DNA from 3 places in the Bacillus sp. LQ16 genome. Region 2 is predicted to be linked to each of the others. Evidence: riboswitches for the same ligand, from Rfam matches in the RefSeq annotation. Region 2 holds a riboswitch; each other region holds the start of a gene.
What was found. A riboswitch is a leader RNA that binds a small molecule or an ion and turns the genes downstream of it on or off. The one in region 2 is predicted to bind S-adenosylmethionine.

Region 1: another riboswitch for S-adenosylmethionine. It lies ahead of metK (methionine adenosyltransferase); the one in region 2 lies ahead of AC3EMB_RS12925 (ECF-type riboflavin transporter substrate-binding protein).
Region 3: another riboswitch for S-adenosylmethionine. It lies ahead of AC3EMB_RS01010 (MetQ/NlpA family ABC transporter substrate-binding protein); the one in region 2 lies ahead of AC3EMB_RS12925 (ECF-type riboflavin transporter substrate-binding protein).

Annotation. Positions count from the first base shown of each region.
Region 1 is NZ_CM173491.1:4,630,649-4,641,569, forward strand. It holds gene AC3EMB_RS23440 (glycosyltransferase family 4 protein) at 1-926, shown strand, start outside; gene AC3EMB_RS23445 (molybdenum cofactor guanylyltransferase) at 1,206-1,808, opposite strand; gene AC3EMB_RS23450 (MogA/MoaB family molybdenum cofactor biosynthesis protein) at 1,805-2,314, opposite strand; gene AC3EMB_RS23455 (hypothetical protein) at 2,551-2,730, shown strand; gene metK (methionine adenosyltransferase) at 2,927-4,126, opposite strand; SAM riboswitch class I at 4,296-4,417, opposite strand; gene pckA (phosphoenolpyruvate carboxykinase (ATP)) at 4,646-6,232, shown strand; gene AC3EMB_RS23470 (ATP synthase subunit I) at 6,592-6,975, opposite strand; gene AC3EMB_RS23475 (hypothetical protein) at 7,255-7,476, shown strand; gene AC3EMB_RS23480 (DMT family transporter) at 7,505-8,410, opposite strand; gene AC3EMB_RS23485 (iron-sulfur cluster biosynthesis family protein) at 8,651-8,974, opposite strand; gene AC3EMB_RS23490 (Nif3-like dinuclear metal center hexameric protein) at 9,349-10,269, shown strand; gene AC3EMB_RS23495 (WxLIP family cell surface protein) at 10,653-10,921, opposite strand, start outside.
Region 2 is NZ_CM173491.1:2,589,451-2,600,371, reverse strand. It holds gene AC3EMB_RS12930 (ABC transporter ATP-binding protein) at 1-1,138, opposite strand, end outside; gene AC3EMB_RS12925 (ECF-type riboflavin transporter substrate-binding protein) at 1,149-1,697, opposite strand; SAM riboswitch class I at 1,837-1,952, opposite strand; gene AC3EMB_RS12920 (aspartate/glutamate racemase family protein) at 2,106-2,786, shown strand; gene AC3EMB_RS12915 (macrolide family glycosyltransferase) at 2,877-4,064, opposite strand; gene lepB (signal peptidase I) at 4,323-4,853, opposite strand; gene AC3EMB_RS12905 (peptidoglycan D,D-transpeptidase FtsI family protein) at 4,930-7,056, opposite strand; gene AC3EMB_RS12900 (PAS domain-containing sensor histidine kinase) at 7,291-9,078, opposite strand; gene AC3EMB_RS12895 (Cof-type HAD-IIB family hydrolase) at 9,501-10,352, opposite strand; gene AC3EMB_RS12890 (cysteine dioxygenase family protein) at 10,528-10,921, opposite strand, start outside.
Region 3 is NZ_CM173491.1:171,438-182,358, reverse strand. It holds gene AC3EMB_RS01050 (hypothetical protein) at 1-480, opposite strand, end outside; gene AC3EMB_RS01045 (hypothetical protein) at 755-1,201, shown strand; gene AC3EMB_RS01040 (multidrug effflux MFS transporter) at 1,235-2,494, opposite strand; gene AC3EMB_RS01035 (DUF3981 domain-containing protein) at 2,612-4,330, opposite strand; gene AC3EMB_RS01030 (MFS transporter) at 4,409-4,942, opposite strand; gene AC3EMB_RS01025 (FAD-binding oxidoreductase) at 4,939-6,375, opposite strand; gene AC3EMB_RS01020 (DUF6612 family protein) at 6,442-7,206, opposite strand; gene AC3EMB_RS01015 (NAD(P)-dependent alcohol dehydrogenase) at 7,364-8,272, shown strand; SAM riboswitch class I at 8,352-8,466, shown strand; gene AC3EMB_RS01010 (MetQ/NlpA family ABC transporter substrate-binding protein) at 8,552-9,364, shown strand; gene AC3EMB_RS01005 (methionine ABC transporter ATP-binding protein) at 9,377-10,417, shown strand; gene AC3EMB_RS01000 (methionine ABC transporter permease) at 10,392-10,921, shown strand, end outside.

The sequences.
Region 1 (10,921 bases), 2.0 Mb from region 2:
CTCCGCGTATTAAACGGGAACTTCATTCCTTTAAACCTGACATTATTCACATTGCCACACCTTTCAACATGGGACTTTGTGGACTGTATTACGCAAAAAAATTAAACATCCCAGTTGTCGGTTCTTATCATACTGATTTCGATGCGTATTTACGCTATTACAAAATTGAATTTCTCTCCAATATGCTTTGGAACTATTTAAAATGGTTTCATAGTCATATGCAAAAAAATTTCGTTCCCTCCCCTGAAACATTACATCAATTAAAAAATAAAGGCTTTCAGGCCCTCTCCATTTGGGGACGTGGTGTAGATTGCACACTCTTTCATCCAGCTTACAATACAGACCTATTCCGAAAAAAATATAATATTACAGCGAAGTATGTTCTTTCCTATGTAGGACGAATTGCTCCTGAAAAAGATATTGATACGTTGCAAAACCTTATCGTTAAAACATCGCATACTCGAAACGACATTCATTGGCTCATCGCAGGAGACGGCCCTCTAGCAACAAATTTGCGTGAAGCTGTTCCGCAAACAAATGTCACTTTTACTGGCTATTTACAAGGCGGGGATTTAGCTGAAGCATATGCTTGTTCTAACATAATGGTATTTCCATCAGCTACTGAAACATTCGGAAATGTCGTACTTGAATCACTCGCATGCGGTACACCTGTTATTGGTGCAAATAGTGGCGGGGTTAAAAATATTATTACAGATGGAAAAACGGGAATTCTTTGTCCCCCTAAAAATGTGGATGCATTTCTATCATCCATTTATTCTTTATTGCAAAATGAAGAAAAACTTGAGCAAATGGGAATAGCAGCTTCATCTTTTGCGAAATCAAAAAGCTGGGATGAGATCTTTCGCGGCTTACTTAACCAGTATGAAGAAGTCATTCAGCATACCGCATCAGAGTTACTTGCTTGAACAGAAAAACTCCCTTCAAAAAACGAAGGGAGTTTATTACACACTTGTAAATTTTAGTTGAATGAATGATACATAAGGTGAAATATCATTTATTTCCATATTCATTATAGCAAAAATAAACATAACTAAACAGACTTGTAATAAAAACCCATAAAAATTAATATATGGTTATACAGTGTTTTTGCTGTATAATGATTTTAAGAATTCCCCTTAAAATCAACTTACTCACATACCTTTATACAGCAATTGTTCCCCAATTCTGTATATCAAAAAAACCTTTCATTCATTTGAAAGGTCTTTTTGAGCCTGCACATATTCTTCTTTCGTATTTACATTTATAAACCAACCCGCATTCACTTGTACATCTTCTCCAGAAACATACTTCACATTACATTGTGATAAAAGCTGCCCCATACTTCTTTTTGCTTCCTGAAGTAAAGCATAAATCTTTTCTTTCACGCGGTTATGATACGCTGCAAGTAGCGGCTGTTTTCTTCCATTAATAATAGGTACAACCGCATCATATTCATTGCTCGTTTGCTCCAGTAAAATGGTAAACCATTCATGCGAAACATTTGGCGCATCGCAAGGCATAATAGCATACCAATCTGCTTCTATGTATTCCATTCCTGATACAATGCCGGCAAGCGGCCCATTTCCTTTATAGTGCGGAATATCTTCTATAACAGGAACTTGTACGAATTGCTCTACTCGCTCTTTTATATCAGAATGACTGATGACTACAACTTCTTGGAGCACACTCGTCATCTCTTTCAAAATATGCTCAATAAAAGTACTATCTTGCCAGCTCGCTAACGCTTTTGGCTCACCAAATCTACTCGACATACCGCCCGCTAATACAATTCCAGCCCACTTACTCATTGGCGATGCAGCTCAAATGTAATATGGCCTAATTCCGGTAAAATTAATTTATTCATCGCAAGACGAACCGCTCCGCTCGACCCTGGCATCGAGAAAACTACTTTGCGTCCAATTGTACCGCCAATTGCTCTACTTAACATTGCGCTGCTTCCGATATCTTCTAAATAACTAATCATGCGGAACAGCTCACCAAACCCGACAATCTCTTTATCTAATAGAGCTGACACTGCTTCGATTGTTACATCACGCTTCGTAATACCAGTACCACCATTTGTTAATACAACATCTACATCTTCCCTATGATAACCAGCTAACACTGCTTGCTGAATACTTTCTTTATCATCTTTTACAATTTCATAAGAGGTTACTGTATGGCCCGCTTCTTTTAACAATTCATGTAATAGTTGTCCGCTCTTATCCGTTTCTTCCGTACGTGTATCGGAAATCGTAACAATCTTGCAACGCACTTCTTTTGGAGCTTGTTTTTTATGTTCAGTTACACTCATTTTTTATCTTTCCTTTCTTAAAGACTTTTCTTCATTTTATCATACATATCTTTACACAATTATGTATGAAGCCAATCATGCGCCATGATACAATATAAGTATACTAACCCACAAAAAGGAAAGTGCACTTTCTTATACTCCTAGACTACACATCTTTAGCTACTCTTTATATTTTCTACATAATAGAATTCAATTTTAAAACTTGTACTAAAAAATAAATTGGAGGTCTACATAGTATGGAACTTTATAAAAAATTAACAACAACATTCATCCTCTTATTCATCGCTTCAATCACTGTCGGCTTTTCCTTAAAAGGTGCAATTCCATACGCTACATTAGTAAGCATTATATTCGCGACACTATTTTTACTAAGCAGTGCCTTTTGCGCAGGTAAAGCACGTCAAATGAAAGGTTGATTGCATATGTTCCAGAAGAAACCCACCCTTTGTAAATCATGTAAAAAGGAAATACAAACGTATGAAAAGGCATGACTAATACGAAAAAGTATATTGAGCTAGAAGGCGAAGTATATTGCAAATCATGCATTCAAATTGTAAGTAAAACGAAATAAAAAAAGCTTTGCGCTCACCGCGCAAAGCTTTTTTTCATATATTATAGACCAGCTTGCTCTTTTAAAGCTGCAGCTTTGTCTGTACGTTCCCATGAAAGATCTACATCAGTACGTCCGAAGTGGCCGTAAGCTGCTGTTTGTTTGTAAATTGGGCGACGTAAGTCTAGCATTTTAATAATACCAGCTGGGCGAAGATCGAAGTTGTTACGAACTAGTTCTACTAGTACGTCTTCAGATACTTTACCTGTGCCGAATGTATCAACTGAAATTGATACTGGTTGTGCTACACCGATTGCGTATGCAAGTTGTACTTCTGCTTTGTCAGCAAGACCAGCTGCTACGATGTTTTTCGCAACATAACGAGCTGCATATGCTGCAGAACGGTCAACTTTTGTTGCATCTTTACCAGAGAATGCACCGCCACCGTGGCGAGCGTATCCACCGTAAGTATCAACGATGATTTTACGTCCTGTTAAACCAGCATCACCTTGTGGTCCACCAATTACGAAGCGGCCAGTTGGATTAATGAAGAATTTCGTTTCTCCATCCATTAATTCTGCTGGTACTACAGCTTTAATTACGTGCTCTTTTAAGTCGCGATCGATTTCTTCCCATGTAACATCTGGGTGATGTTGTGTAGAAATTACGATAGTATCAACACGTACTGGTTTACCATTTTCATCATACTCAACTGTAACTTGCGTTTTTCCATCTGGACGTAAGTATGATAATGTATCATCTTTACGTACTTCAGTTAAACGGCGAGCTAATTTGTGAGCAAGCGAGATTGGAAGTGGCATTAACTCTTGTGTTTCATTACATGCGAAACCAAACATTAAACCTTGGTCTCCTGCACCAATTGCCTCAATCTCAGCGTCAGTCATTTGACCTTCGCGTGCTTCTAGCGCTTGGTCAACACCCATAGCGATGTCAGCAGACTGCTCATCGATAGATGTTAAAACAGCACAAGTTTCTGCATCGAATCCGTATTTTGCGCGTGTGTAACCAATGCCTTGAATTGTTTCACGAACGATTTTTGGAATATCTACGTAAGTAGAAGTCGTAATTTCCCCCGCTACCAATACTAAACCAGTTGTTACAGTTGTTTCACAAGCTACACGTGCATTTGCGTCTTTTGATAAGATCGCATCTAAAATTGAATCAGAAATTTGGTCACAAATTTTATCTGGATGTCCTTCAGTTACAGACTCAGATGTGAACAGATGACGTTTTTTTGTCATGTGGTAAACCTCCCTACAGTAATTGTATATATTGTACGGAACTCATCCTTAATTTGCCACAAACTGCGACATACATTTATTCTCCCACACAAGCATACAGAAAAACCTTTCCTACTTTACATAGAGGAAAGGTTTAATTTGCTACTTGCATACTGCTTTTTGCCCTTCGCTCTTATCGTTCGAGACCTGTAGCCTCGCACAGGTTTTAGCACCTATTCACCTGCATTTATCAATACAAGTGAGGTTGCTGGGCTTCATCGGGCCTGTCCCTCCGCCAGCTCGGGATAAGAGAGTATCCGTCCCAACCTATACTAAAGAAATGATATTCATTTGTCAATTAATATTCACATTTTCCTGAAAGTTTTTCTCAATACGCCTGAAATGAAATATTAATAGGGAAATAATGCATTCACACAAACAAAAAGAAATAAATAGTATACATTATTTATATAATTGTGTTATACTCTTGTTGGGGATTACGAGAAATATTTCATTAAATGAAAAGGATGGTATATAAATATGAGTACTGTGAATGTCCAAATTGGTTTACACGAATTATTGAACGGAAGCAATGCACAGATTCAACTAAGTGTTCCGCAATTAGTGGAAAAAGTATTAATGCGAAATGAAGGGAAATTAACTTCGACTGGTGCCGTTTCTGCTTCAACTGGAAAATATACAGGACGTTCTCCTAAAGATAAATTTATTGTGAAAGAAGCATCGGTTGCTGACAAAATTGCTTGGGGAGCTGTGAACCAACCGATTTCTGAAGAACATTTTAATAAATTATATACTAAAGTTTTAGAATACTTAAAAGAAAAAGAAGAGTTATTCGTCTTCAAAGGATTTGCAGGCGCTGACCGCAATTACCGCCTACCAATTCAAGTTATTAACGAATATGCATGGCACAATTTATTTGTACATCAATTATTCATTCGTCCAACTGAAGAAGAATTAACAACTCATGAATCAGAGTTCACAATTGTTTCTGCACCGAATTTCAAAGCTGATCCAGCTGTTGACGGTACAAACTCTGAGGCATTCATTATGGTTTCATTCGAAAAACGTATCGTACTAATTGGTGGTACAGAATACGCTGGAGAAATGAAAAAATCAATCTTCTCTATTATGAACTTCTTATTACCTGAACAAGATATCCTTTCTATGCATTGCTCTGCAAACGTAGGTGAAGAAGGCGACGTAGCACTATTCTTCGGTTTATCTGGAACAGGTAAAACAACATTATCTGCTGATCCAAACCGTAAATTAATCGGTGATGATGAGCACGGTTGGTCTGATAACGGTGTATTCAATATTGAAGGCGGTTGCTATGCAAAATGTGTAAACCTTTCTCACGAGAAAGAACCACAAATTTTCGATGCAATCAAATTTGGATCTGTTTTAGAAAACGTTATCATTAATGACCAAACGCGTATCGCCGACTACAACGATACTACTTTAACAGAAAATACTCGTGCTGCATACCCTATGCATGCGATCGACAATATCGTACTGCCAAGTGTTGCTGGACACCCAAATACAATTATTTTCTTAACTGCTGATGCATCTGGCGTATTGCCTCCAATCAGTAAGTTATCAAAAGAGCAAGCTATGTATCATTTCTTAAGTGGTTACACTAGTAAACTAGCAGGAACAGAGCGCGGCGTTACATCTCCGCAAGCTACATTCTCAACTTGCTTCGGTTCACCATTCTTACCACTTGATGCATCTCGCTACGCTGAAATGCTTGGTGAAAAAATCGAGAAACACGATGCGAAAGTATTCCTAGTAAACACTGGCTGGACTGGCGGCGAGTACGGAGTTGGTAAACGTATGAACTTGGGTTATACTCGTGCAATGATTCAAGCAGCATTAAGCGGCGAACTTGCAAAAACTGAAACAGCTAAACATGACATCTTCGGTCTTGAAGTTCCACTTCACGTACCAGGTGTACCTGACGAAGTGTTAATGCCTGAACAAACTTGGGCTGATAAAGCTGCTTACAAAGCAAAAGCAATCGAGCTTGCAAATGAATTCAAAGAGAACTTCAAAAAGTTCGAAAGCGTTTCTGAAGATATTATTAACTTAGGCGGTCCAATCGCTTAAATTAAAACTTTCTGTTGGAATAACCCTTTACTCATATGAATAAGTGTCGTGTAACCGTAAAGTTTCGCGTACTCACCGACAAAACCCAATGCGGCTTAACGGTTACACACACTTACATAAAAAAGAAGCTTACGTGAAAACGTAAGCTTCTTTCTATATCTTATATAAAGTGAAATGCTAATCTCTTCATCTGTGACCTAGATTATAAAATTACAGCTTCGAATATATACATTATATCCCTACTCGCTACATCTCTCGGGTTTCACATCGTATGGGGTTAAAAAAGGCCCTGACCGCTTCTATTCGTGGCTGGATCATCTATTCCATCTAAAAAGAAGTCTTTTATCTTTTTATCTCTTTTAGCTCTTTGTTAGTTCTTTCTCATCTTTCATGCTATAGTATCCTAAATTCACAACGATTAAGAAATAACCACCCATAATCCCTACTGCAAATGCCCACATAACCATGTGGTGCTCAATTTCGTACATAATAATAGCACCCAAAATGGCAGCTGCAAAACGGTTAAACATACCGAGTGTCGGTGCTTTCGTCTTCTTTACAATACTATCTCCAAGCTTCTCAATTCTTCTCCCTAAAAGCCAAACGCAATACATACTTACAATAAGCCCAATTCCAGCGCCTAAAAAGTGTGCTGAAAACGGTGTTAACATCCAACCTAGTAACAAAATACCTAGTATATAATACGATTGGATTTTAAATGATCTTAGTGACATACTAATCATGCTGTACCTCTCTTCATTCGTTCTTATCTATCCGACAAAAAATTTCTTTCAAATTCATATTCTTTACATCCATTTCACTCAAATTAAAAACAACATAAACAGTATGTTTATGTTGTTTAAATGTTTTTAGAAAATAATATTATACAAGATTTCAAACATTATATTCTCATATTTTGTGACGGTTTTTCAAACTTTTTTCGTCCATTTATGAAAAAAATGATATCAATCTATGAACATACGGATATGATGTAATAAGCACACAAATAAAGGGGGCGTCTAATGATTTATTTTTTAATGGCTCTCATTCACCTCATTATCCCTGCACTTATCGGACTTTCATTGTATTGGTACACGAAAAACCATAGCATTTTTTACGCTGTCCTCGGTGTTCTTCTTCCAGGTATTATTCTTATTACACTCTTCCGTATTCCATTTTTAAACTTAATCCCACTTATTACTGCTATCTTATTTCTCATCTTCTTACCAAAAATAAAAAAATAGGAAAGCAGATCATAGGTGATCTGTTTTCCTATTTTGATATAGGTTCCCCTGCAATAGAATGAACTTTTACTTTCTCCGATTTCACAAACCATAGACCGACAAAAATGATAATTCCACCGATGATCTGTTGAAACGATACATATTCATTTGCCCAGACAGCTGCAAATAAAACAGCTACAAGCGGCGTTATATACATATATACCATCGTATGTGACGCCCCAATTTTTTGAACACCAACATACCACATTACTAGACCAAATACTGTGACAAAGAAAATAGAATATAGTAAAGCAAATTGTGTCATTCCGTGAGTAATGTGAAATGGCATGACAAACACATGCGGACCACTTAACAATAATAGCGGAATCGCACCCACTAATGCAGACCATGCTGTAACACGTAATGCTGAATATTTTTTAATTAATGGTCCTGCTAAAACAGGATAAAGCCCCCAGCATATTGATGTAATAAGTCCAATTCCATTGCCATAAAAAGAACTAGTAAGTGAATGTCCTGCTACTAAAACTAATGCTGCACCAACAAAAGCAATCATAGAACCGATTAACTTTCGAGAAGAAAAATTTTCTTGTTTCAGAAAAATCGCAAATACAGTTGTAAAAATAGGTGAAATAGAAATGAGTAAAGAGGCATTTGTAGCGGATGTATATTTGACAGTTTCCATAAATAACGTTTGATACAGTACAATACCTACAACGCTAACAATGATTAATCTAGGTATATCCTTTCGCTTCATATAAACCGACTTTTCAATAAAAAAGGTAAGAAGTAACAGGAGCGGTGCCGCCGCCATCATACGAAGTGCAGTAAATTCAATTGCTGTAAATTCTAAAAATCCATACTTTGCAATCGTATAGTTAATCCCCCAAATAATAACAACACTTAAAATTAATAACTCAATTCCCCATCTTCTCATGCGTATCCCCTCCGCAAATAAGATTATACAGAAAATTCAATCACATGTACATTTCATTATGTGAAAAAACCTTTTTACTATTGGGACGTTTTGGTAAATGAAATTATATCGGCGATTTTCTGAATATATCGGCGCAACTCCATTTATATCAGCGATTTTTTCAATATATCGACAATAATAGCGACTTATAAAATAAAAAAATGTGAGTCCAAAATACATTTTGGACTCACATTTCCTTTACTATACTCGAACGTGTAATTTCATATTTGGATTATAAAACTGGCTTGGGCTCTTCAACTGAAAAGTTCCTCCACCTTCATGCCAATCAACCGTTAACTTATCGTCCATAAATACAAGCTTTGTACGATCAGCGATAAAATTCATTGTGCTTGATTCAATATCCACATCGCGCTCATCTTTCTCTGCTACAGCTACTAAATCGATGATTCCGCTCATAACACAACCGCAACCCTCATTATCGTAAAATAACTTTATATATTTCGCTTCACTTGGAATCGTATCCATAATCTTTTTATATGCTGCTTCTGTTACAGTAACGTACATATGTTAATCTTCATCCTCTCTTCTCTTATCATTCATATATTGTATCACCATTTTTCTTAAAAGTTATATACAGAAAATTAAGACTAATATACAATATATGTGATAAAGTTTCAGCAATCGAGCTTTTATGAGTAGTTCATGCAGGAGAAAGGATGTTTACTATCTGTGTTCAAACTACAACGCTATCCTATGTTATTAGGTCTATTTAGTATTTTCTTCATTTCTAGCGGAATGCTATTACAGCATGTACTTCCCTATTCTCCTTCTATTAGCTGGATTCTAGGTTTTATTTGTTTCCTATCCGCTTCTTATTTTGCTACGAAGAATATAAACAACTCATAAAGCAAGAATCATCTTAAGGAGGATTTTTAAACATGCCAGCCTTAAAAAAAATAGAGCAATCACTCGATCACTTATTTCAAATTGAAAAATACGGAAAAGATAGCGCCTTTAGTCGATTTATCCCAGCCGTATATGATCCTATCAAATTTCCTTGGCAACAATTTTTCGAAGCAAATTTTGTAGATTTATTTAACGGCCTTATGATGCACGGATCTGAAAATGTAAACAAAGTATTTTTAGCTGTATTCCCTACAGATGACGTTCTTGAAACATTCATTTCACAATCCACACCCGGTGATTTACTCTTTATGCACCATCCCCTTGTAATGGAGTGCGGTGATCCAATTGGAAGATCAGGCCGCGGTTTCATACCAATTCCTGAAAAATATTTGCAAGGAATAAAAGAAAAACAACTTTCTATATATACATGTCACGTACCAATGGATTTTCATCAAACACATGGAACGAGTATTTCAATTGCAAAAGCATTAAACGCTACTGTAGTGGACGACTTTGCATATGGAGGTCCAGAACAAGAACCAATTGGCCTTATTTGTGAAATAGATGAAACATCAACAGAAGCACTCCAAAAACATCTAAAACAACTCTTCCAGATTCCTTACACAGACTTCGAAGGTAAACGACATGATTCCATCAAAAAAATCGCAATTATCGCTGGATGTGGCGATGTTGTATCTTTAATGAAGGAAGCAGAAGAAAAAGGTGCTGAAGCATATATTACAGGAGAAATCCATTGCCATATCGACAATGATTACGGCCGACATAAATACTCTCTCATTATGGATTATGTAAAAGAAACGAATATGTCTCTAATTGGGGTATCACACTCTGCCTCTGAATATTTAGTGAAAGAGACATTGATGTATGATTGGTTTAAAGAGAATTTTGATGTGGATGTTATTTTGCTTCCGCAGGAGAAATGGTGGCTCTAACACTATCATTTTTTTAATTTATATACACAATACAACCGACCACAAAAAAATAGATAAATGAGAAAGCACATGTACCTACGTAAATGCTTTCGTTGTGCCGAAAAATGAACCTACTGGTAGCACCGACTTTACTGGTGCTACCAGTATTACAGCTGGAAACCTATTTTTGTGAGAGGATACAACCGCTCTTTATATTCATACTGCAAGTGCTGTATATTCTGTTTTTCTAATTACTAACATATAGCAATTCATTTCATAAAAAAAGACCCGAGATTCGGGTCAACAAATAGAAATATAAATGAACTACAACAAATAACAGACAAAGCCATTATATATTTTTCGTAGTAAAACATCCATTAATTTCTTTTTACACTATCAATATATTATTTTTCGTTATCGTCCTCTTTTTTAGAACGTCTACCTAAGAAGAATACAAGAACTAATAATATAATTAACAGTAGTACTCCGCCGATAATGTAATATAGTGTGTAGTCTTTTTTCGCTTCTACTGCTGTATCATTTAACTTATCAGCTGTCTTTCCTTCAATTGTAAATTTCTTCGTCCATTCCCATTTTTGATCGCCATCAGTGGCTTTCACTTCTACTCGGTACGTTCCTGGATCAAATGCTTTGTTTTCCCAGCTAATAGCGT
Region 2 (10,921 bases):
TCACGTAAGATATGATTTCCCCACGTTTACGAATAGACCAAGAACTAATATTTTCACCTTCTAACAAGATTTTCCCATTTTTCATTTTGTTTATGCCTATAAGACTATGAGCTAATGTGGATTTCCCTGCTCCATTATGTCCCAACAGTGCCACAATTTCTCCTTCATATATTGAAAGGTTTACATTTTCTAATACTTTTTGTTTATTAGGGTATGAAAATGATAAATTCTCCACTTTAAGTAATTCCTTGTTTTTAGTATTACCTTTTAATATGACTTGTTTCTCCATCCACTCTTTTAGAACGTTGCCTATCTTTTCTTTTTGAAGGTTTTCCATTGGATATATTACGTCATTATTACGATCAAAATGTAATCTCTTTAATGCTTCGATGTAAATAGGCTCTCTTAAGCCAATACGTGGCAATATATTTGACGCTAAGATTTCTTTTGGTGTTCCTATTGCAATGACTTTACCTTCATCAATTAATATAACTTTGTCTAAATCCAGCTTTAAAATTTCTTCTATCCTATGTTCGATAATAACAATCGTTTTATTATATTGCTCATGTATATCTTTCATAAGTTCTATCGTATGTACGGCGCTTAGTGGATCTAAGTTCGCTAACGGTTCATCGAACAATAATATATCCGCATTTGTTGTTAATAAACCAGCTAGAGAAACTGTTTGCTTTTGACCTCCTGATAATTCATGTGGACTTTGTTTATGAAACGTATGCATCTTCACCTTTCTTAATGAGTCCGAAACAATCTTTTTCATATCATCTTGCTTTACACATTCATTTTCTAAATAAAAAGCTACATCTTCTTCTACTGTCAGACCAATAAATTGAGCATCTTGATCTTGCAAAATTGTTCCTACCTGCTTACTTTGTTCAAAAATACTTCCTTCCCTCGGGTCTTTACCGGCAATTAAAACGTTACCTGTACTAGTCCCTTCGTAAGAAAATGGGATTAGCCCATTTATACAATGAGCTAATGTCGACTTTCCTGAACCACTTCGTCCAGCAATTAGTACTTTTTCCCCAGGGTATATATGAAAGGTAATATCACTTAAAGTAGGCTGCGCAGCATGCCCATATTGAAAGGTGAATTGTTCAAACGAAATAATTGGTTTCATGTTAACATCCCTACTTTTCAATTTTTAAATGTGTATGTTTCTTATTAGATTTTGTCAAGCCAATTGTAAGTGGCAATCCAACTACTAAGAAAACGATAACATCGGAAATTGTTGCTCCTAATACTTGTATAACAATTTTGTCAAATGGTTCTCCCATCACAATAATATCGAATGCCCCAGCAAATATAATAGCAATGACAATACCAACTAACCCAGTAATTGCTAAATAAGAAATATGCCCCTTGTTAAACGACCCGTTTTTCACACTAAAACCAACTCTTTTTTGAATAAGACCCATCGAAAAACCAATAATCCCTGAACTAATAACCCAGCCCCACCAAATCCCCCATCCAGCAATCGTATCTGTTACGGTATGACCGATAAGTCCGATTAAGAGTCCTGCCACTGGACCAAATAATGCTCCAAAAACAGTTAATATAGCTAATGCTGGTTTAATAAATGTATTCGGTGCAATAGAAAATCCCCAAAGTCCTAATATCCCGTATAATGCTGCTCCAATACCGATTGCTACTACTAACTTTGTTGATAATTTGTTCATTACAATTCCCCTCTCATATTAGTCAACTTTTATTACTCTATATTTAATTTAAAAATGAATTATGCATCTACACTCCCTTTCTATACAACAAAAAATGACCTCTTATATAAGAGGTCATTTTCTTTCACGTTCAAGAATCCTCTTATCTTTCAAAAAACACAACGTGTCCTCTGCGGAATTAGCACCTTCCTATAAAATTGCATAGGGGTTGCTGAGGTTTCTTAGGGCCGTTCCCTCCACCTCTCTGGATAAGTATTAATTTGTAATTCGTATTATGGCACTAAAAAGTGTAAATTTCAACACTTTTCTTACTATTTTTATTTTTTGTTAAATGGCGCATTTAAATCATTGTATTCTTATCGGAATTGTGAAATAATGAATTCAAAATCGTTTCGGGAGGAATGCATTATGAAAGTGATTGGTTTGATTGGAGGATTAAGTTGGGAATCTACATCATTATACTATAAACATATTAATACGCTTACACTCTCTCAATACGATCAAAATGCAAAGTTAGTTTTATATAGTATGGATTTTGGTGAAGTAACTACTTTATTACAAAACCATCAATATGAAGAAGTGAAAAATGAACTAGTTACAGTTGCAAAGAAAGTTGAAAAATCTGGGGCTGAATGTTTATTAATGTGTTCAAATACCGTACATCTATTTGCCGAGGAAGTAGAACAAGCAATATCTATCCCGCTTCTTCACATTGGTGATGTAAGTGCTAAAGAAATGGTAGAACAGAATATAAAACGTATCGGACTATTAGGAACAAAACAAACGATGGAGCAAGATTTCTATAAATCACGATTAGCGAAATATAACATTGAGACAATTATCCCCAATGACGAGGAAAGAACTTTTATCCACCATGTCATATTAGATGAATTAAGTAGAGGGATTATTTCAGAAACATCTAAAGAAGAGTTATTACAAATTACAAAATCATTAATTCAAAATGGTGCTGAAGGTATATTATTAGGCTGCACTGAAATACCTTTACTCATCTCCCAAAATGATCTCACTGTTCCCGTTTTTGATACTGCTTTTTTACATGCAAATACTGCTGTGCAATTTGCTGGATAAGAATATACAAGCATAAAGGTGAGAACCTCTATGCTTGTATAAAGTTATGACTATTTATCCTGCTATTTGCAGGCAGTAAAGCCCCACCAATTAAATTTTTACTTTATTTAAAAGAGATTCAATAACTGCAATTGCTTCTTTTGAACCACCACATTCTAAAAAGCTATCATTAAGTTTTCTTATACCATGTTTATACTTTTCATTTGAAAGAACATCTGTTACGGCCTCTTTTAAAGTGTGTACATTAACATGTTCTTTCAATAGTCTATGTGCCGCTTCAAGCTCAGTTAATCTTTGCGCTATCATAGGCTGATCTTTATCATGCGGTATTATTACAAATGGGACATTATAATGAATGGCATCGTGTACGCTATTCATACCACCATGTGTAATAAAAACATCTGCTTCATTTAATATTTCTGATTGAGGTACGTATGGAGCAATTATAAAATTATCTGGCGCTTGCTTTATTTTTGAAATATCATTTCTATCACCAATTGCCATTACAACTATCCCATCAAAATCTGAAAAAGTATCAATACAAGTATTAAAGAATGGTTCGAGTCCTTCAAGCAGTGTTCCCATTGAAATGTAAATAACTTTCTTCTCTTTAAGTGATTCCAGTGGAAACTTTATATTTGTTTTACGCTTTGAAATGCTCGGTCCAATAAAAATGTTATTTTCTCCGAACGATTCGCTATTAGGTTGGAAATAACGACTTGTGTATACGAAACAAACATCACCCTTATTATTCATAAATTGAAGATTATTCTTTGGTTTTACTCCAAATTTATGTTCCATCTGATTTAGTAATTTTTCAGAGATCTCCTCTGGTTGGAATGGTATATCTGCATTTGGATGAAAAGGTAATGTCTTCAAAAACTCTGAAGGAATTAAAAATATAGGTGAGGAAACTACACCTGGAACTTGTAAATACTCCTTTACTAACTCTCCCGCGCCAAATATATCATAAATTACGAAATCAAAATTTATACTTTCACATAATTTTTTCGTAATTTCCAATATATATAAAGAAGTTTGAACATGCACATGAAAGAAAGCATTTAATCCAGATGAAGTTTCAGCATCAATAGAAATCTCCTTTAATAGATCTGGATGAGTATGTACAGTAGCTCCTAAATCTTCAATTCTATCCTTAAAGTTTGCCGTTGTAATATAATGTACGTGATCCCCTCGTTCAGTAAAGGCTTTTACTAAATTTAATGTAGGGTTTACATGTCCCTCTGCTGGAAAATTAACCACTAAAATATTTAGCACTTATTCCTCACTCCTTATATTTCACTGTTTTAATTAAGCATACTGTTATTTGTACATATAATCGTCCCCTAATAGTCCTAAAGTGCTTGTTACATTATGTTGATAAATAATTTTCAGTCATCAACATAAAAAAAGCATCTACCTATGTAGATGCCTAACCGTGATAAGGAGTGTTCTGTGAGGTTAGAACAAGCTTTTCTGCTTGTCCTATGCTATCAATATATGATTTATTTTATAAAATGTGAATCGTTAATAGAATTATTTTATCCATTTTATATGATCAAATGGATAAAATACCATTTCTACCTTACCTATTATATTTGACTCATCAATAAGTCCAAGTGTATTCCTACTATCTTTACTATGATTACGATTATCACCTAACACAAATAATTTATGCGTAGGAACGTTTATTTCTCTAAAATTTGAAAAACGATTGGATACTTGTAACATATCTAAATGTATATACGACTCATCACGCTTTTTACCGTTAATATATACCTCAGCCTCTTTTAATTGTATATTATCCCCCGATAATCCAATAATTCGTTTCACATAGTAAGTAGGCTCGTCTTCTTTTTTTATGATGACAACATCCCCATGATGAAAAGACGATAAACAGACGTTTACCTTATTAACAAGTATATAATCTTTTTCATTTAAAGTAGGTTGCATCGAAATTCCTTCTACCATACAAAATAAAAATGACTTATTAATAAAAATAACCCCTATTATAATTAAGATGTAGCTACATATGTTCCTCCAATATTTTAGAATATACAGCTTCATATATACCTCATTTCCAATCTATTCCCAGGTAAAAACGCCTCTAGTTCACATGAATGCTAGAGACGTTTCGTCCATTTTAATTCTCTTTAGAGTTATCTGTTTTTGGCGCTTCACCAGTTAATCGCTTATTTTTCAAATCAAAATAAGCATCTAAAACTTCTTTTCCAATATCGGAGTTAATGCCCGATTTATCATTTTCAACCCACGGTACTACAACAGAAAATGCTACTTCTGGATCATCATATGGCGCATATCCAGCCAATGTTAAGTTATAACATTCTCTACGATCGCCTTTCGCATTTCGCCCAATTTCATTTTCTCCACCATATACAGTTTGTGCGGTCCCTGTTTTACCAGCTGGTTTATATGGTGCTTTTTGGAACGCTCTTACTCCCGTTCCATCTCCTTCTTGAAATACTTTTCTAAATCCTTCTTTTACTTGATTAATATATTCTTGTTTCATATCGATTCTATTTAAAACAACGGGTTCTATTGATTGTACTACTTTACCAACCTCATCTTTTTGAACGGTTTGTTCTCTAATTTCTTGAACAATTTGCGGTTTCATTCGATACCCTCCATTTGCGATAGTCGAAATATATTGTGCAAGCTGAAGTGGTGTATACGTATCATATTGTCCAATAGAATAATCTAATAAGAAACCAGGCTGATTATCTTTTCTTCCAATTTGGCCTGCAGTTTCATTTGGTAAATCAATACCAGTTTGTACGCCTAGTCCAAATTGCCTGAAATAATACCTCATTTTATCAAAATATTCTTGTTTAATATCTAGCGAACTATTTTTTACATAATCCACTCCAGCAATTTTTAATGCTATATTAAACATATAAACGTTTGAAGATACTTGTAACGCTCTTAGATCGTCTATATCACCAAAATTTTTCCAAGACTTCTTCTCCTTAGTTCCTTTAAACTTCATAGGTGCATCATAAAAATGTGTTCCAGGAGTTATTGCATTTGTTTCAAATCCTGTTAACACTGTCGCACCTTTAACCGTGGATCCAAGCTCATAAGAACTAGTCAGCGTGCCTAAAGCGTAATCTTCTACTTCCATTTTCCCGTCTTTTTCTACAAGCTTTTTCCCAGCCATTGATAATACTTGACCATTTTTTGGATTCATCATCACTACGAAAGCACGGTCTAACATTGATTCTGATCCTTTATATTGTTTTAATATTTTTTCTATGCTCTCCTCTACTTTTTTTTGCAATTCCATATCTATTGTTAAAGTTAAATTTTTACCGCTTTTCCCTTCAGTAACAGTTTCCGTTCTAATAGTATTTCCTTGTTTATCAGCAATGCTTCTTACTTCTTTTTTTGTACCATGAAGTACATCTTCGTATTGCTGTTCGATATAACTTTTGCCGACCCTATCATTTCGACTATAATCACGCACTAAATAATAATCTAATCTTTCACGTGGCAATCCTTCATCAGCATTTGAAACGTTACCAAGGACAGAACGGAATAGACCATCATTTACATAGATTCTCTCCCAATCAACTGATGCATCTACCCCTGGAAGGTTCGCTAAATTTTCACTAATCACCGCATATTCCTGTTCACTAACGTCCTTTTTAATAATTTGAGGTGCCATTTGAAAACCTGAGGTCATTTTACTTTTAATAGCTAACACTTCTATATCTTTAGCTGTTAGTTCTTGAAGATTTTTATCTGTAACGCGCTTCCTTTTTAAATCTTCTATTTTTTTGTCTAGCTCTTTTCCTGTAATATCCTTATTTCGGAACTTATCTATTTCTTTTTTGGATACTAAGTCTTGAGCAAGTTCTGGATTTAATTGCATCCAAAAGTCTTTCTTATCAGTCTCAGTTAACTTATCAATATCTTCTTGTGGCATTTCAATAATGTCTGCAAGTTGTCTTGCTGATTTTAATATTTCTTCTTGTTTTACACCTTTCACCTTTGTATATGTAATCGTACGTAAAGACTTATTATCAACTACTGGATTTCCTTCACGATCAAATATTTTCCCACGTGGTACAGAAAGGCCCACGGTTGCATTTTCTCTCTTCTCTACTTCATTTTTATATGTTTCTCCATCAAAAATTTGCACTTTCCCTAACTGAATAATAATGCCAGAAAATAATAAAAATACACAAAGGAATAAAATATTTAACCGGAGAGGTACTACTCTACCACTTTTCTTCTCTTGCTTTTTCACCTTGTCATAATCTCCTCCTTACAATATTCCAAATAATAATCATATTTCTATATTAAAAGTAATGTACAATTTCTATACATTGCTTTGTACAAATATTAATATAATGTTTAAAACTTAATAGAAATTAAAACAAAGGTAAAGAAAAGGTAAAGTTTACTAAATTAAATATAAAAAATACCCAATAACAAAAAGTTTAGTTTTCACTAATCGCTTTGTTATTGGGTATTAATTGATTTAAGAATTACTACTAGTGCGTATCGCTATACATTTGTCGTCACAATTAGAAAGAGATTGTTTATTTAGTACTTTCGGTAAGTAAATAGTTACTGTTGTCCCGACCCCAACCTCGCTCATGATACTAATTGTCCCTTGATGACTTTCAATAATTTTATAACTTAACATTAATCCAATACCAGTCCCTTTTTCTTTCGTACTATAAAAAGGTTCACCTAATCTCTTAATTCTTTCTTCAGGTATTCCTATTCCTTCATCTATTACATGAATAATGACACCATCATCATTTATTTCTTTTATGTGAATTGAAATTCCCCCACCATTTGGCATAGCTTCGATTGAATTTTGCAAAATATTAATAAATACTTGTTTCAATTGATTTTCTGAGCATTCAATAATTATATCTTTGTCACCCGTAAAAAGTTCAACTTGAATATTTGTCATAATTGCTTTTGTATTCATTAACGATACGACATTTTTAAAAATTTGATAAATATTTTTCTTTTCTGTATTTATCTCATCTGTTTTAGCGATTGATAGAAATTCTTGTAGGATTGCTTCTATCCTTTCAATTTCAGAAAGCATAAGATCAAAATATCTTTCTTGATCTTCTTTATTAATTTGGAATAACTGTATAAAACCTTTAATTACAGTTAAAGGATTTCTTACTTCATGAGCCACGCCAGCTGCTAATTGACCAATTGCTGCAAGCGTATCTGATTTGTTTAACAATTCTTCTGTCTTTTTTCGCTCTGTAATGTCGCGTACAATAATCATAATTTTATCACGTAATAATGGTAAGCACCTAGCTTCAAAGAAATCAATACTTCCATTAAGTGTGAGTGGATATTCTACAATTACATTCGTTCCTTTTTCCTTCACTTGATTAATGGCTTCCTGAAACTGCTGTGCTACTGAAGATGGTAATACTTCGTAAAACTTTTTTCCCATAAAAGCTTCTGCGGGTACGTAAAACTTCGTAGGAGATCCTGCCTTGTAATCAATAATCGTACCATCATCTTCTGTTAAGAAACATAAATCTGGTAAAGCTTTAAAAATTAATTCCAGTTCAGATGTTTGTTGTTTTAACTGCTCTTCTATCGCTTTTAAATGCGTAATATCTACACCAACAGCCCAATAACTATATCCTGTTACAGGAAACTGTTCTGATATATTCGACCACATTATTGTTTTGATTTCACCATTTTTACATGTTAAGTGCATTTCCCAATCTCTGAAATTTTTTCCACAAGTTAAAAATTTCTTTTGTATTTGATGGCGATAATTATGATCAGGATACAATAATTGCAGTGCATTTGGATTTCCAATTATTTCTTCAGCGGTATAACCTGTTACGATTTCGCATTCTCGGTTCCACAAAACAAAATCTCCATTATAATCAAGCGCATCGACCATAACAGGCATGTTTTGTAAAATCGTATGTAGTTCCTCCTCTTTCCGAGAAAGCAACGTTGTATTTTTACTTTGAAATACTTTTATTGCACCATCTAAAATTAAACTTGAGAGCATTTCAAAGTATTTTTGACAACTGAAAATTTCACTTTTTTTGGACCATACAACAAAAGATCCTAAATGTTGATTGTATAAGAAAATGGGGATTTCAATCTTTGGAAGTTTACTCTTTTTTATCTCATTCATTCCGAATGAAAAAACACACTCTTTTTCAGCATCAAGAAGTTGATGTGATATGTTAGTTAATTTATAAAATTGTTCTGCCATGGTTTCTATTGTACTCACATCAATAAGTTCCATTAGCCGCGAATTCATTCTTTGTTCACCTCAATATGTAAAATTAATACAAATCTAAAATTCATACTTCTCCATTATACGAAGAAAGCTAGTGTAGGTATATAGCTGTAGAATAATTATTCGAACAAATTTTATTTTTCAATTAAAACAAGAAAAGAATATATTTCGTTCATTCCTCATTTATTGTCTAGGTAACTTGAATTCCTCCTTACATTCACTGAATTTTCACTTGAGAGTCATACGCGTCACTAATAGCGGTATAAACATGCAATAAGTATAAAGTTCATAAAATATTCACAATTTTTATGAAAAATATACACATTTATTCCAATATATTCTATATAATAAAATGTAATAAGGCTTCTATGAATCTCATAGAATACCTTACCCCTAATAAAAAAGAAAAAAGAATCCATTTGGATTCTTTTTTCTTTTTTTAATTACATTACATATTTATATAAAGCATGTGCCACACCATGTTCTTCATTTGATAACGTTTCGTATTTACACATTGCTTTTATTTCTTCAACTGCATTTCCCATTGCAATTGATATATTCGCTTTTTCCATCATAGAAACATCGTTTAGTCCATCACCTATCGCTACAGTGTTTTCAACCGGAATATTAAGATGTTCTGCTAAAGTATATAATCCATTCCCTTTTTGAGCATCTCGATGATTAATCTCTAAATTGTGCCAATATGAAGATGTAATTGCTAAATCTGTATTATGAAGAAATGTTTCTTTTAGTTTTTTTAATTTCTCAATATCATAAGAAAATGGTAATAGTTTATGCACATGTATATCTGTTTCTACAATTGGTTTACAACTTTCCGCACTATGAAACGCTGTATGCTCAAGATATAATGCTGCGATTGTTTCTAACTCTTTCAAGTCGAAATTTTCTTTTGAATTCTTCACATACTCAATTTCATTACGTACACTCTCTACTCCATAATCCGGTACATACACACCTTTATCAGTATAAAGCTGATAATATAAACCATTCTCTTCAAGATATTCTACAATTTCAAGTGCCTGCATATTTTGAATTGGATATCTCTTCATCATTTTTTTATCTTTATATATAAGAGCCCCATTTTCCGCAATGATTGGACACTCTAAATTAACTTCTAACAATAATCGCTCAATGTCAACAATAGAACGTCCTGTACAAATTGCTACAACATGGCCAGCTTCTTGACATGTTCGAATTGCTTCTGCATTTTCTTTACTTATCATTTTATTCCCCGAAAGAAGAGTTCCATCTAAATCAATTGCGATTAATTTCATTATTTCTTCACCACTTTCTATAAATACACGAGTTCTAATTAATTATTAGGTATCGTTTCCATACAATCCTCGTGAGGTACTTCTTATTTATAATTTATGAAAAGCGTTTCAGGTCAAGAAATAATTAAAAATAAAATCCAAAGCTTTTCTTTTAAAAAAAGCTTTGGATTTTAAACTATGAATTATAACTAATGTATTTTGTCTCACACATGTACACGTTTTTTTCTTCAGTTGGGATATATACTTTAAACTTTTCTAATCGTTTTCCATAGACATGAATCGTAATAACGCTTTCATTTTCGCTAATTTCAAGAATATGACAATCTGCTGGTGGAATTACTTTATCAGTTTCTCCTTCTCCCAAATAAAGATTTCCTGTATGTGTTAAATAAACAAGTGAATTTCCAAGTTGTTTCGTTTGTATAAAGTTCTGCACCATTATCCTTCCTGAAAAAACGCCTTCTACTCCCCATGTGCCGTCATGATCATGTAAAGGTGTAGATTGTCCATCTTTCCATACGAGAGCTAGTACTTCAAAACGTTTGAGCGGATCTTCATACAATAAATGT
Region 3 (10,921 bases), 2.4 Mb from region 2:
GCGTTTATAGTATGTCGATGCTGTTGCAAAATTAATTTCTATATCACGAATCAACGATGAATCTTCTTCTTTAGCTAACTTCTGTAATTTTTTCATCGCTTGTTCCGATTCATTCAAGAAACCAACATATACTTCATGTTCTTGCTCTTTCGACTTCGGCACACGAATTTCTTTACGTATATGATCAATATCTTCTAACATGCTCGTTGTTACCTTTTGCACATCTTCTTTATATGTAGCATTCGTTATTTCCTTACCGCCCTTTTCTTTTGCCACTTCAAATAACTGCAGTGCTTTATTAATTTCTTTATTCATTTTTATATCGTATTTTTCATGTACTGCAAGGTATTCTTTCATCTCTTCTGTTTGTTCAGCAGATTGCTCTACCTTTTCTTTCGTTTCTTTCGTATCTTTATTTCCATTACACCCTGCTAGAAGGAGCATACTTCCCATTACAGCAATACCCAAAACCTTCTTCATCTCTTCTTCTCCTTTTATCTACAGCTATTACTCATTATAGTTTCTTTTATCTCCACTTGTTATTATACCGAGAACGCCCTACTTTTTACACTTAAGACGACATCGTAATATATATACCAACATGTTTGTCACAGTATCGTCACTTTATACAAATAACTTTTGCAATGCTTTACTACATCACCTTACAAAACTGTAAGCACACATAAAGAACAAACCATGCTAGACTTACATATGCATAACGCAAACATATGTAAGTTTTTAAGGAGAATCATCTATGTACAACACAATGCCTTTTATGGGAGAAGATATTCGTGTCCTTATTCGCGAAAAATCACTTCATATCGAAAATACAGAGAGCCTTCGCCGCGTATTAAAGAAGAAGCATGCTCCATTTAAGTTAGCTCAATATTTAAAACAACAACATACAAATCAATTTCATACCGTGCTAAATATATCGGATAAATCATTAACAATCGAAATCATCGGTCATGTCTACATTGGAAACTTCGCAGATATCTTAAAAGAAATCCCACGTATACCGAAGATTGCTCCTATTATCGTTAAAAAAGCGTATAAAATTACGGACCATACCGATATTATCGACTGCGGGGAAAAAGAAGTCGATAGTAATCGCTGGGTGTGGGATAAACTTGCTGTTTTATATGATACGATCATGAATAATATGTATGAGGTATTTCAAAGAAATGAAAAAAAGAACTGATTCAAACATTCCCTTTGAATCAGTTCTTTTTTGTTAAGCCTCTAAATTTTGTCTTTGTTGCAGTTCAAACTGCTTCTCACTTCTTCTGGCCATAAATAGATAACATAATACTGCCCCTACTTCACAAAGCGCAATAACAACACCCATCGGTAACGCTGTATTACTCCCACCAATACCTACTAGCGGAGCGACAAGCGCTCCTGAAATGAACTGTAATAAGCCTAATAAAGCTGACGCTGTTCCTGCAGCTTGCTTCTGATTTCTCATCGCTAATGAGAACCCAGTTGTTGATACCACCCCGACACTTGATACAACAAGGAATAACGAACATAAAACACCGATTAAACCTATTCCTAGTACGATTGTCAGTAGTAAAGATAGGCCACCAACAGCTGCGATAATAATACCAGCAACAAATAATGTCTTCTCATTCACTTTCCCCGCTAAACGACCCGTTATCTGACTAGCAATAATAATACCGATGCCGTTAATCGCAAAGAATAAACTAAATTGCTGTGGCGATGCTCCGTATATGTTCTGCAACACAAATGGTGAGCCCGAAATGTATGCAAACATTGCCGCTGTTACTAATCCTTGTGACAATGCATATCCCATAAACAGACGGTCCTTTAACAATTTTCCGTACGTCGCCAAAGTCCCTGACAAACCACCCGTTTCTCTTTCTTCAGGAGGTAATGTTTCACGCAATACAAAAGTAGCTGAGATTAACATGAATACGCTAATTGCTCCAAGAACGATGAAAACACCGCGCCACGTTGTAAACTGTAACAATTGCCCTCCAATAATTGGTGCCAAAATAGGTGCTGCTCCGTTTACTAACATAAGCAGTGAGAAAAACTTCGTCATTTCAGAACCTGAGTACATATCACGTACCATTGCACGTGATATAACAATCCCGGCTGATCCTGAAGCTCCTTGTAGGAAGCGCAATAATACTAATGTCCAAATAGATGGCGCAACAGCACAAAGTAAAGAAGAAGCAACATAAATAATAAGAGCAATAATAAGTGGTTTGCGTCTTCCGTAAATATCGCTAATTGAGCCAACAAATAATTGTCCTACTGACAACCCAAGCAAACAAGCTGTTAATGTAAGCTGCGCTAGGGATGCACCTGTTTGCAAGTCATCCGTTAACTTCGGTAATGAAGGCAAATACATATCAATAGATAATGGCCCAATCGCCGTAAGTGTTCCTAATACAAGAATCATCCATAACCTGTTTGCCTTTACAGGTTTATATATTTCGTGATTAACTTCATTCACTTTTTCAATTCACCCTTTCCTATACACACTGAATCGTAACAATTATAGTTACATCATAAACATACGTCAAGTACAGCGCATTTTCCTCTTTCATAATGTAAAAAAAGCGATAGAAATTCTATCGCTTTACTTTTTCACATTGCTATTCGTAAATTTAGATACCGAGGCCATCGTCTCTCCTGTATCTAAATATGTAATTTGAATTGGGTCTCCTACTTCTGTAAACATAGCATACGGGAATTTCTTCACCGGTATCATAAATACCTTTTGTTCATTCTCTAAAAGTACGTACACGATTGTATTTTCACCTGATTTCTCTTTATATACACGTTGTACAATACCTTCTTTTTGCGCTTCTTTTCCTGTTGAGGTTGGTCTAAAGGTATCACCATTACCACTCATTACGTTTTTATAATTCTCAAGCGCTTCTTTCTGCGTCGAACCTGTCGCAAATATTTTTGCATTAGCAGCATATACAACTGTATGTGCACGTACTAGGCCTCCGTCATCAACAACCGGAATAATCCAAGCTGGTTTTCCGTATACGTTATAAATGACAGGCATTGTCCCATGCCATTTCTCTCTCTTAAAGGAATTATCTACTACTTCTGTAGCTGCTGAACCATCCATAATCCCCTTTACTTCTTTTCCATTATAGTAATATAGCTTGCCTGTGCGTGCATCTACTAATGAATAGCCTAGGGCTGAATCTACTCCTTCTTTTGGAGAAGTAAAGTCTGTAAAATAATACAGTGTTCCATCTTTACCAAAGATCGGGGTCACGCCTTCTTTCGTTCCCCACTCAGTCGGAATTTTCATATCTGTTTGTGAGAATTTCGTATTCCAAAATCCGTGAATATATTTACCAAAGTACGTATTTAACGTAGATGCAGTCTCATGATTTAATACACCATCAACAAATTTAGGTGCCTTTCCTTTATCATATCTTTTCACTTCACCTGTTTGTGCATCTACTACGACAACACCTTCTACCTCAAATCCAGATCTTCCTGAAATAAATTCACCATACGTCATTGTATAATATGGTTTTCCTTTATCATCAACCTCAAATTTAGGTTTTCCTTTAAAGATTAAATTTGGTTCTGCTTGCCTTACCACACGCTCTAAATTATTACCAAAAAACATGCTTGGCACATATTTCATTTTATAACCGAGGTGCAGTTTCGCTTCCGCATCAGGATTCGTACCTGACATCGTTACATACCCTGGAATTGTCTCAGCTTTACGCGCTTTAAAAAATCCTGAAACTTCAATCGGCGCTACATATAAAGCTTCGCCGTTTACCATTTGTGGCGTTAATTCTCCTAGCTCAAAATAAGCTACTTTCGGAATATCACCAAATACTTTTTTCATCTTATTCTCCGCTGTCTTTGGCGGCACTGTAAACGGCTGATCATTTTCAGTAAATGGCTCTGAAATATCTTTCTCTATCTTAACAACAGAATCATATTTCTTTTGCGAGATTACTATATCGTGCAAATAACCAAAGTAGCCGTAACTTGCGAGTAAAATAAACATTAGAAGTCCTTTTAATGTACCTTCTAATTTCCCTATTTGATCTTGTGAAAATAAAACAAGCCCAATTAAAATTGCTACTGCAACAGAATAATGAGTAAGAATCGAATCTACTCGATCATCAATTAGCCAAAAGTATTCATAGATTGCAATACCTATCCAAAATAAAACAGGAATAACTAAAATAGATGATTTCTTACCCTTTACAACCTTCTTATCTCCCTTCTTATCCACTGCTCGAAGCTTACTACTACTTCTTGTCCATGGAATCAAAAACAAAGTAAGAATAGCTAAAACTACAAATTTCATCAAAGGCACTGTCCCCTTTTCTTTTGTATTCCCTTTTAGTATAACAAATAAAGGGTATTAAGGTGAAAATAGGAATAGTTATATTTTTTTACTACTTAATACAATCCCGCTCACTACATATAGAATAGATGCAATATAAAAAATTGTACCGATCGTAAAGAAATCTACTAAATATCCCGTGGCAATAACCGCTACTGCTCCGCCAATGGATGTCCACACATGGTATTTTCCAATCTCATAACCAGCCTTTTCCTGCGCAACCTTTCGTGCTAATGAAGTCTTCTCAGTATTACGCTGCACAGCACCTAAAACTCCCATTACAATTTGAAGAATATACACATGCCATACTTCCGTGGCAATCGGAAAGCAAAGCATTAAGATTGCCATGGACCAAGCGTATATGATTAATAATTTTTTATCACCTACTTGATCAGATACCTTTCCTACTAGTGGATATACAAGTGCTGATGTTAAAGCAAATAAGCCATACGCCCAGCCAAATTGCGAGAAGCTATTTCCAACGTTTCGAAGTAATAATATATAAAAAGGAAATACCATACTTCCTGCCATCATGATAATACTTTGCGAAGCCACAAATCTTCTATATGTCATTTCGTATACTCCCTATAAAATAAATTAACAAATCTCTCTTCTGAATCTACTTCCTTCTTTTTCTTGAGAAATTCTTCAATACGAGGATATGCCCTTTTTAACTGCTCTTTCGTTGGATAAGAATAGTACGGCAAATAGTAACTACCGTTATGCTTTAAAGTAACATCAATCATCTTCCGAATGACATCCTCTGTTTTCTTTATCTCACTCTCTGAGCGTCCCTGGTTAATCAAAAGAACCAGCGCAAACATATCATCTTTCGCATAGGACAAAACTGCATTTTCATTCTTTTCCACGTAACGAATCGTAATGTTGAGTAAATTAAACTCTTCTTCATTTAATGCGTTACGTAAATCATCTATATACTCCGTGAAAGCATCTATAGGCACAAAGTATTCTTGTAACACTTCGGTCCTATTTGGATTTTCATATTCCATAAAAGCACTATCTGATCTCATAACATTATTACGCGTCTCATACTTTCCATCTGTACGTTCAAAATAACCTCTTTGTATATCCCAAAATGTATTCTTTCCCCAATCACTATAACGTGATAACCCAAGTAAAAATTTAGGTGCAGCTATAATATTTTCTTCCTTTAATTCACTGTACTCTTCTCTCATATTTTGATTTTGTGCCAAAGTATAATCCGTCACATACATCTCTTTTAAAAATGAATTTGGAGCAACAGAAATACGCGCTAAGTGCATACGAACATTCTCATCTCTTTTCACTTTCTCTTTGAAATAAGATGCGTATTCTTTATAATCTATCATTCTCGTGTGCATTTCATATAATTCATCATCTGTTAACTTCAGCGTCACATCTAAAATAACTCCAAATAAACCGTAACCCCCAATGACATATGGAAATAACTCTGCATTTTCTTCTCTACTTACATTACGTACCGTGCCATCTGCCATTAACAATCTAAATGAATCTACTGTATCAATTAGTGCCTCATGACGAATATCACGCCCATGTACATTTACACTTAATGAACCACCAACAGTAAAAATATTTTGAGACTGCATGACCTGTACCGCAAGGCCATATGGATTTATTTTCTTCTGAATATCATTCCACGTGACACCACTTTGAACTGTAATACGCTTCTTCTCTGGATCGAATTCTAATATTTTATTATATCCTTTCATATCGAGCATCGTGCCATTCGGATAATATGTCTGTCCTCCTTGGCTATGTTGCATGCCTGCAATGGAAATTTTCTCTCCTGAAACTTTTGCATCTCGCACTAATTTTATTAACGAGTGCTCTTCCGTAGCACTTTCAACACGTTTTATTTTTGTCGGAAGCAATTTACCTACATCACTCATAATAGGATGATCAATTTGTTTTTTATACGTATGTACAGACGTTGCAAGCAAAACCGTATATGCGACAATGACCACTACTATCTTTCTTTTTTTCAAAGGACACTCTCCTTATTAGCAACAAAAAGAGATACCCGTTCTTTCAGGTACCTCTCTTGACAGTGATTACTTTGCTGCTGGCAATTGTATTGGATCAAATTTATCATACGATGTAAACTTCGCATCCGTAATAATGTGCGCTTTATCCTCACCATTGCTACTCATAACCATATCTATCTTTGCTGATTCATATTTAAAATCTTTTGTAATAATATATTCTCCATCTATTTCTTCTATCTTTGCATTTTGGCCTTGTAGCATTTGTTTCTGCTTTTCATCCATACTAGCTAACATACTCTCTGTCTCTTGCCCTTTTAATGCAAACTTCAGCTTATAATTATCTCCACTTTTCTCCATCTTCACTTTATTTAAAATTTCCGATGGAATCTCTAAATTATCTACCATTCCTTGAGTCGCATTCATTCCGTTAGCATTTAATTGTTCCTCTGGTACAGACATCACTTCACCCGTATTAGGATTTTTCAACTGACCAGCAATTTTGCCACCCACATCATAAACAACAACCTCTGTACCAGAAACATTCATTTCAGAACGAGAATTTTTTTGCTTCGGCTCTAATTGCATTTTGGCCTTTATTACATTCATCTCTGTTCCTTCAGCCTTTATTCCCACATCATATGTCATCGTTACATTTTCTTCGTTTTTAAAAGCTTCATTCGCTTTATTGAAAACATCCTTCGCTGTTAATTCCTTTTCTTTCTGCACAGCTTCTTTTTTCGGCTCATCAGTCTTTTTTGTTTTCTCATTACTACACCCTACTCCTAGACCGACTGCAAGTACTAAACTTGAAATTAAAATAAATTTTTTCATAACGTCCCCTCCTTCCCAAAAATAATATCATCTCTTTTCCTATGAAATCTATATAATTCGTAATATTCTTCTTTAAATTTATTTCCTATATAGCAACATGTTTGAGAAAAAGTTTAAATATGATGTAAATAATAACAACTCATTTCAGGAGGTCATTATGAAAGCTATTATTTGCACAAAGTATGGACCACCTAATGTTCTCCAGCTTCAAAATATAGAAAAACCTAAACCTAAGAAAAATGAAGTATTAGTTAAAATTCACGCAACAAGTGTATCGACTGGAGATTGTAGAATACGTGGCTTTAATAGCCCCCTCTTATTTTGGATTCCTATGCGGATCATATTAGGTTTCAGAAAACCGAGAAAACCTATACTTGGCGTAGAGTTATCCGGTGAAATCGAAGACATTGGATCAGATGTAACACAATTTAAAAAAGGAGATCCAGTTTTTGCATTAACAGAACTAAACCTTGGTGGTTATGCGGAATACACATGCGTGCATGAAAGTGGATTAATAGCATTAAAACCTACCAATGTGACATATGAAGAAGCTGCCGTTATTCCTTTTGGCGGAACTTCAGCATTGCACTTCCTTAGAAAAGGACAGATAAAAAAAGGGCAACGAGTACTTATATACGGCGCCTCTGGGTCAGTAGGGACAGCTGCCGTACAACTTGCGAAATACTTCGGGGCGACTGTCACAGCCATTTGTAGTAGTTCGAATTTCGATTTAGTAACAGCTTTAGGGGCAGACAACGTAATTGATTATATGAAAGAAGATTTTACTAAGCGGGGCGATCACTACGATATTATATTTGACGCAGTTGGAAAATATAAAAAGTCTCTTTGTACAGATGCATTAATGTCTAATGGAAAATATGTATCTGTGAACGGAATGATGGCAAAAGTCAGTAAAGAAGATATGAACCTACTAAAACAACTAGCTGAAACAGAAAAGCTAAAACCTGTTATTGATAGAACTTACCGATTAGAAGAAGTTGTAGAAGCCCATACGTATGTAGAAATGGGCCATAAGAAAGGAAATGTTTCGATTACCTTAAAATAAAATATATTCTGAAAATATCATTGACAATTCTTTTTGTAAGATTTACTATTAGTACCATATTCAAAACTACATACACATACTCTTATCAAGAGTGGCGGAGGGACTGGCCCGATGATGCCCGGCAACCGAGCTTATGACGTATAAGCTAAGGTGCTAATTCCTGCAAAACGAGTTTTCGTTTTGGAAGATAAGAGAGGAATCTATTTCGTCTATTCGGCACCTCTCTTATTTTTGGGAGGTGCTTTTTATTTTGGAACGTATATGAAGGGGGATTTATAGATGAAAAAGGTATTATTAAGCATTGTAAGCGGAGCAGTATTATTATTAGGCGCATGTAGCGCGAGTTCAGATAAAGAGGTAAAAGCATTAGACGAGAAAAAGATTACTGTCGGTGTAACAGGTGGGCCGCATGAACAAATTTTTGAAAAGGTAAAAGAAGTTGCAGCAAAAGATGGTCTGGAAATTGACATAAAAGTATTTAATGATTATGTAGCGCCAAACGTATCTTTAGATGAAAAAAGCCTTGATGTAAATAGCTACCAAACAAAATCGTATTTAGATGTATTTAAAGCTGAACGCAATATGAAATTAGCTGAAGTATTTTCAACAGTAACATTCCCTATGGGTGTATATTCTAAAGATATAAAAGATGTAAAAGACTTAAAAGAGGGCGATGCAATTGCTGTACCAAATGACCCAACGAATGAACTGCGAGCTTTAAAATTATTTGAAAAAGCAGGGGTTTTAAAAGTTGATCCAAAGGCTACAGAAAAAGCGACTGCAAAAGATGTAATTGAAAATCCAAAAAAATTAAAGATTGTCGAATTAGAGGCATCTCAATTACCAACGCAACTAAGTGAAGTGAACGCAGCTGCAATTAACACAAACTTTGCATTAGGTGCAAAATTAAGTCCGGCGAAAGATTCTATTTTCCGCGAAGGAAAAGATTCACCATATGTGAACTGGGTCGTTGTTCGTACTGAAAATAAAGATGATGCCGTTGTAAATAAATTAAAGAAAGCTTATCAATCTAAAGAAGTAAAAGAGTTTATCGAGAAAAAATTTGATGGTTCAGTTTTACCATCTTGGTAGGAGCTGACGATAATGATTGAATTAAAAAACATATCCAAAGTATTTTCAACAAAAAAAGGGACTGTTGAGGCTCTTAAGTCTACTTCCCTTAAAGTAGAAAAAGGCGAGGTATTTGGAATCATTGGGTATAGCGGCGCTGGTAAAAGCACATTGATTCGATGTGTAAATTTATTAGAAAAACCAACGACAGGAAATATCATTGTAAACGAACAAGACTTAACAACGTTATCGACAAAAGAACTAGCAAAAGCGAGACAAAAAATCGGAATGATCTTTCAAGGATTCAATTTACTTAAAACTGTTACCATCTATGAAAACATTGCATTACCTTTACGCCTTGCTGGCATTCCAAAAGCGGAAATTAAAAAAAGGGTAGAAAAATATTTACGCATTGTCGATCTTTTCAATCGAAAAGATGCTTATCCAAGTGAACTTTCTGGCGGTCAAAAACAGCGCGTTGCAATTGCACGTGCACTATCACATGAGCCTGAAGTGTTATTAAGTGATGAAGCAACGAGCGCTTTAGATCCAGAAACAACTGATTCTATTCTTGATTTGTTATTAAAGATTAACGAAGAAATTGGAATTACGATTTTACTCATTACACACGAAATGAACGTTATCCAACGTATATGCGACCGCGTTGCCGTTATGGAACATGGATCTGTAGTCGAAAGCGGGACTGTGAAAGATATTTTCACAAACCCACAACATGTAACAACGAAGAAATTTGTAAATAGCGCCTTTGCAGCTAAAATTCCAGAAGAGGTACAGAAAGAACTACAGAATACTGGAGAAATTGTAACACTTTCATTTATTGGCACTACTTCAGGTGAACCTGCCTTAGCTGTTGCCACAAAACGTTTCCAAGTGTATCCGAATATTTTATCCGGTAATATTACGCAGTTAAAACATGAAGCATATGGGAAACTAGTCGTTCATATGCAAGGAGAACAAAATGAAATCCACCGTGCTTTATCATTTTTACAAGAACAAGGAATCATCGTAGAAGGAGGTAGAACAGATTATGGGAAACAAGTCCTTTTTGGATGAATGGGGTAAAGTCATATGGGAAGCCACAATTCAAACCTTTCAAATGACATCTATTTCATTACTCATCTCAATCCTTATTGCACTGCCACTTGGCGTCACACTTGTTTTAACGAAACCTGGTGGGCAGCGTGAAAATAAAATCATCTATCCTATTCTTAATACAGTTATTAATATCATTCGCTCTCTTCCATTTATCATTCTATTATTCTTCATCTTACCTTTTACAAAGTTTCTAATGGGAACATCCATTGGCGTGCAAGGTGTTATCGTACCACTTGTCGTCTTCACAGCTCCCTATATCGCACGTTTAATGGAGACAGCCTTACTAGAAGTAGATCGAGGGGTTATTGAGGCCTATCAAGCGATGGGAGTCTCTACTATAAAAATCATTTGGCACGTCATGGTTAAAGAAGCTCGTCCCTCCCTTGTACTTGGATTAACAATTGCAACGATTGGCTTAATCGGCGCAACAGCAATGGCTGGTCTTGTAGGTGCTGGCGGGCT